2 regions of the Mesorhizobium sp. M0292 genome follow, and region 2 is predicted to be linked to the other one. Evidence: riboswitches for the same ligand, from Rfam matches in the RefSeq annotation. Region 2 holds a riboswitch; the other holds the start of a gene.

Region 1 (3,395 bases), on a different contig from region 2:
ATCGTTCGGATGCCGACCTCGCGGGGCTGATCGTCAAGAAAGCGGCGCTGCTCGGCGTTGCGGTGATTTCCGACCCGCGCTGAGATGTCTCGTCACTCAAGACGCCGGCCGAATTTTCGGCTAATGTTTTCGTGGAATCTGGACCAACCGACCGGACCCAACCACGGAGGCTTAAGTGACGGACGACAAACAGGACCGCATTCGCCAGCGCGCGCACGAGATCTGGGAAAAGGCCGGCCGGCCTGAAGGCGCGCATCAGGAACACTGGGAGCAGGCCACGGCTGAAGTCGATGGCGCGGTCGCCAAGCCCAAAAAGGCGGTGAAGAAAGCTGACGCCAAGCCCGCCAAGGCAGCCGCCAAGCCAAAGGCAGCGAAGCCTGCCGCCGCAAAGTCCGGCAAAGCCAAATCGAAATAAGGCCAGAAATAAGGCCAGTCGAAATAAAGCAAGGCCGGAATTCGCTGGCCGGGCCATCCTTGGCGCCCGCCGTTCAGGCGCGCCCGAGCCTCTCAACCTGACGAATTGCGCCTGCGACGGGCAGCGCAATTCCTTGTGTTTGGCGACAGCCGCCCCTCATGCCTCTCAGGCATAACTCGACAGCGCAAAGCGAATCCCGGCAGCTGTCATGGCCAGTTCGCATTCGGTGATCTGGCGCAGGTGGCGCAGATAGCGCGTCACGGTCTGTGGCAGCCAGCCGGCGCAGGCCTCGACATAGGCGCGGCTGTGAACAAGGGTGCCGGTCGACAGCCTCTCGTCCTTCTCGGCAACGACTTTCAGATATTGGCGGATGAAGCGGATGTCGTCGGCGATGTCCTGGCTGGCCATTCGCCAGGCCCCGGCGAGGCGTTCACACTGATCGAATGACAAGGGCAACAAAGGGGGGCGGCAATAAAGGCGGCGGCAACAAAGGCGGCGGCAACGACGGGGGTGACAGCAAAGGCTGAGAGAGATCGGCGAAGGCAACATGGTTCGCTGTGTTCAAGGACATTCCTCTCTGCGAAAAGAGATATCGTACTTTATGTACGAATGAGCGTCAAGCCAATTTCGTACGGTTGGGACGATAACGCAACGAACTGACGAGTCGTCTGTTAACGCCCGGGCGCCCGGCACGTCTGGCCCAAAACACTTTCCCGCAGTGCCTCAACAAACGGCTTCCCCAATGCCGCGAACGGTGCTTTAACCCGCCCATCCACAGGGGTGCTCCGTATCGTCGGGGCTGAGATGAGGGCGGCAAGCCTTCGGACCCTAAAGCTGATCTGGATAATACCAGCGGAGCGAGGCGGGCGATGTTTTCAGGCGCACAGATTTCCCTTTATCCCATGACCGACGATTTCGTCGGCGTCATCCTCGGCGCGCTCGGCGCGCTCGATCCCTGGCGCGACCGGCTGCGGATCGAAACCGATGACATCTCGACCCTTATGGTCGGGCCGCCCGAGGTGCTGTTTCCCGCCATGCGCGACCTGTTCGTCGCGGCGGCCAAAAGCGGCAAGCACTGCGTGCTTTCGGCGGCGGTCTCGCGCGGCTGTCCGGGCGAGCCCGACGATCCGATCTGCCGCTCCGACGAGACCGGCGGCCCCGCCATTCCGCTGGACGAGCGCAAGATCGCCGCGATCCGCGCTGTCCAGGCCACGCCGTCGACCGGCCAGCCGGTGGCGGCGCAGTTCTCGCTCTACGTTATGGGCACGGGCGACCATATGGACGAGATCTACGGCTGCATCGATTTCCTGAAACAGTCCGGCGTCTTTGAGCGCTCAAAGAACTTCTGCACCAAATTGCGTGGCGATGCCGGTGCGGTGTTTGCCACGCTCAACGAGGCCTTCTGCCGCTTCGGCCCCGGCGCCGGCCACGTCACCCTCGACATCACGATCTCGGCGAACAGCCCGAGCGCCGTCTGAGCCGCGGCTCAAGCGTCGTTCCTTGAGGATATTGCCGTGGCTGGTTTATCTGACCCATTGCGTGGAGGAGATGCCTCTGACCCCTCAGCACAGAGAGGAGGGGAGCCATTGGCGATTGGCGAAGACCGCGATGCCCACGAATCTCCCCCCTCGAGCAGGAGATGGCCGGCAGGCCAGAGGGGGTCCCAGCGCGTGGAGCGCCGACGTCCTTTTCGCATCGGCAAGGCGTGGGCGCTCTATGCGAGACGACCCCCTCTGTCGCCTTCGGCGACATCTCCCCCTCGAGGGGGGAGATTAGCCGCAGCCATCGCCAAGACCATCCCCGCCGCCTGCGCCTCCGCCCTGCTCCTCGCGGCGTGGGAGCTCTACGCCCGCTATGGTGGCGCTGCGCCCACCATGCTGCCGGCGCCGTCGCGCGTGCTGCAGCAGGCCTGGGAGCATCGCGCTGCCCTTGCCGACAACACGCTGCCCACCATCCGCGCCACATCAGCAGGCTTCGCCTGCTCGTTGGTCGCTGCCTTCGTGCTTTCGGCGCTGGTCGATTTCTTGGCCCCGCTGCGCCGCGCGCTGTTTCCGCTGCTGATCGTCAGCCAGACCTTGCCGCTGGTCGCGATCGCGCCGCTCATCGTACTGTGGTTCGGCTTCGGGCTGATGCCAAAAATCCTGCTTGTGGCGCTCGTTACCTTCTTCCCGATGATGGTGGCGCTGGTCGAGGGTTTTGCCGCGACCAGCAAGGCGATTTCGCAGATGCTCGCCACCATGGGGGCAGGGCGCTGGCGCATCTTCTGGCTGGCGCGCCTGCCTTCGGCGCTGCCCTATTTCTTCGCCGGGCTGCGCATCTCCATCACCTACGCCGTCGTCGGCGCGATCTTCGCCGAATATGCGGGGGCGGCGAAGGGGCTGGGCATCTACATGCTCAATGCCAAGAACAACTTTCGGCCCGATCTGGTGCTCGCCGCGGTCGCCGTCAGCGCCGCGCTCACGCTTGTCTTGTTCGCCATTGCGGTGCTCGTCCAGCGCTTCGCCATGCCTTGGGAGAATGCAGGGAGCGAAAGCCGCGACGGCAAGGTTGAAGCTGCAGAAGAGAACCGTCAATGACGCGGCTCGAACTCCGGGACATCAGGAAGAACTTCGGCGCGCTTGAGGTGCTCGCCGGCATTTCGCTTCATGTCGCGGCCGGCGAGTTCGTCTCCATCCTCGGCCCTTCCGGCGCCGGCAAGTCGACGCTGTTCCAGTTGCTGACCGGCGCGCTGAAAGGCGAGGGCGACATGCGCTTCGACGGCGCGCCATTGCAGGGCAGCCCCTTCGCCTTCATGCCGCAGCGCGACGCGCTGATGCCGTGGCGGCGCGTCATCGACAATGTGACGCTGGGGCTGGAAGTGCAGGGTCTTGGCCGCAAGGCGGCGCGCGAACGCGTCGCGCCGCTGTTTGCCGAGTTCGGCCTTGCCGGCTTTGAGCGCGCCTGGCCGGCGAAACTTTCCGGCGGCATGCGCCAGCGCGCG
Region 2 (3,395 bases):
CTGGCCACCGATCGCGGCGAAATAACCGGCGCGGCCATAGAGCGCCAGTATGCCCAGCGCTCCGACAATTGCCGGCAAGGCAAGGGGCACAGTGAACAGCTGCAGGATGAAGCCGCGTCCGAAGAAGCGCGGATGCCGCGACAGCGACCGGGCGACGAAGAGCGCCGGTACGGCGGAAAGCAGAGTCGAGAGCGCAGCCTGCCAGAGCGTGAAGCGGACAACGCGCAGGAGATAGAGGTCAAAGGCGGACGCGGCGCCGGAAAGGTCGTGCGCGCCTTCGCGGATAAGGCCGGCGAAGGCGCCACCGATCAGCAGCGCGATTGCCGCAAGCGCGACAATGCCGGCCGTGATGCGGGGGTCAGAGCGTTGCACTCTTTACCGGGCGTCGCGTTCCTTCGCGCCCCCCTCTGTCCTGCCGGACATCTCCCCCACGAGGGGGGAGATTGGCGGTTTTAGCGCTCCGCTCATTCCTGCAGCTTCGGAGATTGGCGAAAGTCAACGTAAAGGCCAATCTCCCCCCTCGTGGGGGAGATGTCCGGCAGGACAGAGGGGGGCGCCGTAGAGCACTCATCTTTTGACTATACAGCCAAATCTACTTGCTCATCACCGCCAGCCATTCATCCACCCAGGCCTTGCGATTTGCCGCGACCTCTTCCGGGCTGAACAGCAAGGTCTTCGCCGGCTTGACCAGCCTATCAAAAGCCGGATTGAGCGGCTTGTCGGTTTTCCCGGCCGGGAACATCCAGTTGGTCTCCGGAATGACATCCTGGAATTTCGGCCCGGTCATGAAGGCCAGGAACTTCGCCGCCAGCGGGTTCTTCGCGCCCGTGGTGGTGATGCCCGCGACCTCGACCTGCAGATACTCGCCCTCCTCGAACGAGGCGGCCTGGTAGCGCCCGGTGTTCTCGGCCACCATGTGGTAGGCCGGCGACGTCGTATAGGAAAGCACCATCGGCGCCTCGCCCTTGGTGAACAGGCCGTAGGCCTCGCTCCAGCCCGGCGTCACCGTCAGCACTTTGCCCCTGAGTTTCGCCCAGGCTTCCGGCGCCTTGTCGCCATAGACCGACTTGACCCACAGCAGCAGGCCGAGGCCCGGCGTCGACGTCCTCGGATCCTGGATGACGATCTTGTCGGCGGCATCGCCCTCGACCAGTTCCTTCAGGCTCTTCGGCGGGCTCTTCAGCTTTTCGGTGTCGTAGACGACGGCGAAATAACCATAATCATAGGGCACGAAAGTGTCGTCGCTCCAGCCGCCCGGCACGTTGTTTTCAGCCACCGCGCCATGTCGGACAAACAGGCCGGAAGCCTTGGCTTCCGCGGTGAGGTTGGTGTCGAGGCCAAGCACGATATCTGCCTTGGTCGAGGCACCTTCGAGCTTGACGCGGTTGAGCAGCGCGACGCCGTCGGCCGCCGAGACGAAGTCGACGCTGCAGCCGCACTCGGCTTCGAATTCCTTCTTCACCTGGGGTCCCGGACCCCAGTCGGCAGTGAAACTCTCATAGGTATAGATCGTGAGTTTTTCCTGCGCTGACGCAGGGCTTGCCAGTAGCGAAACAGCAAGCCCCAGCGCTGGGACAAGACGGGACAAAAACATGCGCATCGGCGCCTCCTTCATTCGTGTTGAAAGGAATTGAGGCGTCGGGCTGTCCGAAGCGTCTAATCCCTCCGCCGGTACAAACCGGATCAGGTTCAGCGGGTTGGCGAGACTGCCTCTCAGCCGGCCCGCGAAGATCGCGTCCGGCACCCCGTTAGAGCGTTTCGACACATAGGCTCGGCCAAGGTGCCACGCAAGCGGAAGTTTGCCCGAGCATGATCCCGGAAAGTGGAATCCGTTTCCGGAAAAAGATCATGCTCCAACAAAGAGTGACGGTGCCGCTCGGCCTTCCGTTTCGTCGGCGGGGCTGGTAAGGGCCAGCGGATATGAGCACATTCACCATCCTGCTTGGCGGCGATCTCGTCCGCACGCCGCGGCTCGACCGCCAGGTCGCGGGCACGCGCGTCATCGCCGCCGACGCCGGCATCGGTCATGCCCGCCTGATCGGCCTGATGCCGGAGCTGTGGGTCGGCGATTTCGATTCCGTGCCGGCGGACCTGCCTGCCGATCTCGCCGCCGTGCCGCGGGAGGTGTTTCCTCCCGAAAAGGACAAGACCGATGGCGAACTGGCGATCGCGGCGGCATTGGAACGCGGCGCCACCAGCCTGGTGCTGGCCGGCGCTTTCGGCGGCAAGCGCGCCGACCACGCCTTCCTGCATCTGGCGCTCAGCCTTCAACTGGCAGAGACAGGCACAAAAGTGCTGTTGACCAGCGGAGCGCAGGAAGGCGCCCCTTTGCTGCCCGGCAAGGCCGGCTTCGACTATGCCGACGGAACGCTGTTTTCGGTGCTCGGCTTTTCCGATCTTTCGGGCCTCACCGTGTCCGGCGCGAAGTGGCCGCTCGACCATGTCGAGGTCGTGTTCGGCTCGTCGCTGACCATCTCGAACGAGGTCAAGTCCAACAAGACCGGGGGCGGCCTCGAAATTGAGCTCGGCCATGGCCGCGCGCTGCTGCTCGCCCACCCCTACCCCTTGCCTGAAAGCTGACATGGCCCCGCCCCTTCTCAACCTCGACGGCATAAGACTGACCTTTGGCGGCACGCCGCTGCTCGATGGCGCCGAACTGACGGCGTCCGCCGGTGACAAGATCGCGCTCGTCGGCCGCAACGGCTCCGGCAAGTCGACGCTCCTGAAGATTGCCGCCGGTCTGATCGAGCCGCAAGACGGCGAGGTCTTCCGCCAGCCTTCGGCAACGGTGCGCTATCTCCCGCAAATGCCCGACATGGACGGCTTTGCCAATGTGCGTGCCTATGTCGAGGCCGGGCTTGGGCCTGCCGACGATCCCTACCGCGCCACATATCTGATGGAGCATCTCGGCCTCGCCGGCACGGAGAACCCCAACGATCTCTCCGGTGGCGAGGCGCGCCGCGCAGCACTTGCCCGCGTCATGGCGCCCGAACCCGATATTCTGCTGCTTGACGAGCCGACCAACCATCTCGATTTGTCGGTCATCGAATGGCTGGAAGAGGAGCTCGTCCGGACGTCTTCGGCGCTGATCGTCATCTCGCACGACCGACGCTTCCTCGAACGCGTCTCGCGCGCCACTGTCTGGCTCGACCGTGGCCAGACCCGCCGCCTCGACAAGGGCTTTGGCCATTTCGAGGAATGGCGCGACCTTGTGCTGGAAGAGGAAGAGCGCGAACAGCACAAGCTGGGCCGCCAGATCGTGCGCGAGGAGCATTGGCTGCGCTATGGCGTGACGGCTCGCCGCAAACGCAACATGCGCCGGCTCGGCGAACTGCAGACCATGCGCCAGCGTTTTCGCGGCCATCGCGGCGCCGAGGGCTCGGCCACCATGGTGG

What was found. Region 2 has a riboswitch for thiamine pyrophosphate ahead of thiB (thiamine ABC transporter substrate binding subunit). Riboswitches for the same ligand answer to the same signal wherever they lie in the genome.
Region 1: it holds a riboswitch for thiamine pyrophosphate, as region 2 does, so the genes downstream of both, NKI96_RS25715 (YkoF family thiamine/hydroxymethylpyrimidine-binding protein) here and thiB (thiamine ABC transporter substrate binding subunit) in region 2, are expected to answer to the same signal.

The regions. Positions count from the first base shown of each region.
Region 1 is NZ_JAMYSB010000022.1:3,534-6,928, forward strand. It holds gene NKI96_RS25700 (hypothetical protein) at 1-83, shown strand, start outside; gene NKI96_RS25705 (DUF2934 domain-containing protein) at 176-415, shown strand; gene NKI96_RS25710 (hypothetical protein) at 581-823, opposite strand; TPP riboswitch at 1,182-1,294, shown strand; gene NKI96_RS25715 (YkoF family thiamine/hydroxymethylpyrimidine-binding protein) at 1,285-1,893, shown strand; gene NKI96_RS25720 (ABC transporter permease) at 2,149-2,991, shown strand; gene NKI96_RS25725 (ABC transporter ATP-binding protein) at 2,988-3,395, shown strand, end outside.
Region 2 is NZ_JAMYSB010000010.1:120,799-124,193, forward strand. It holds gene thiP (thiamine/thiamine pyrophosphate ABC transporter permease) at 1-372, opposite strand, end outside; gene thiB (thiamine ABC transporter substrate binding subunit) at 593-1,600, opposite strand; TPP riboswitch at 1,644-1,758, opposite strand; gene NKI96_RS17480 (thiamine diphosphokinase) at 1,921-2,580, shown strand; gene NKI96_RS17485 (ABC-F family ATP-binding cassette domain-containing protein) at 2,582-3,395, shown strand, end outside.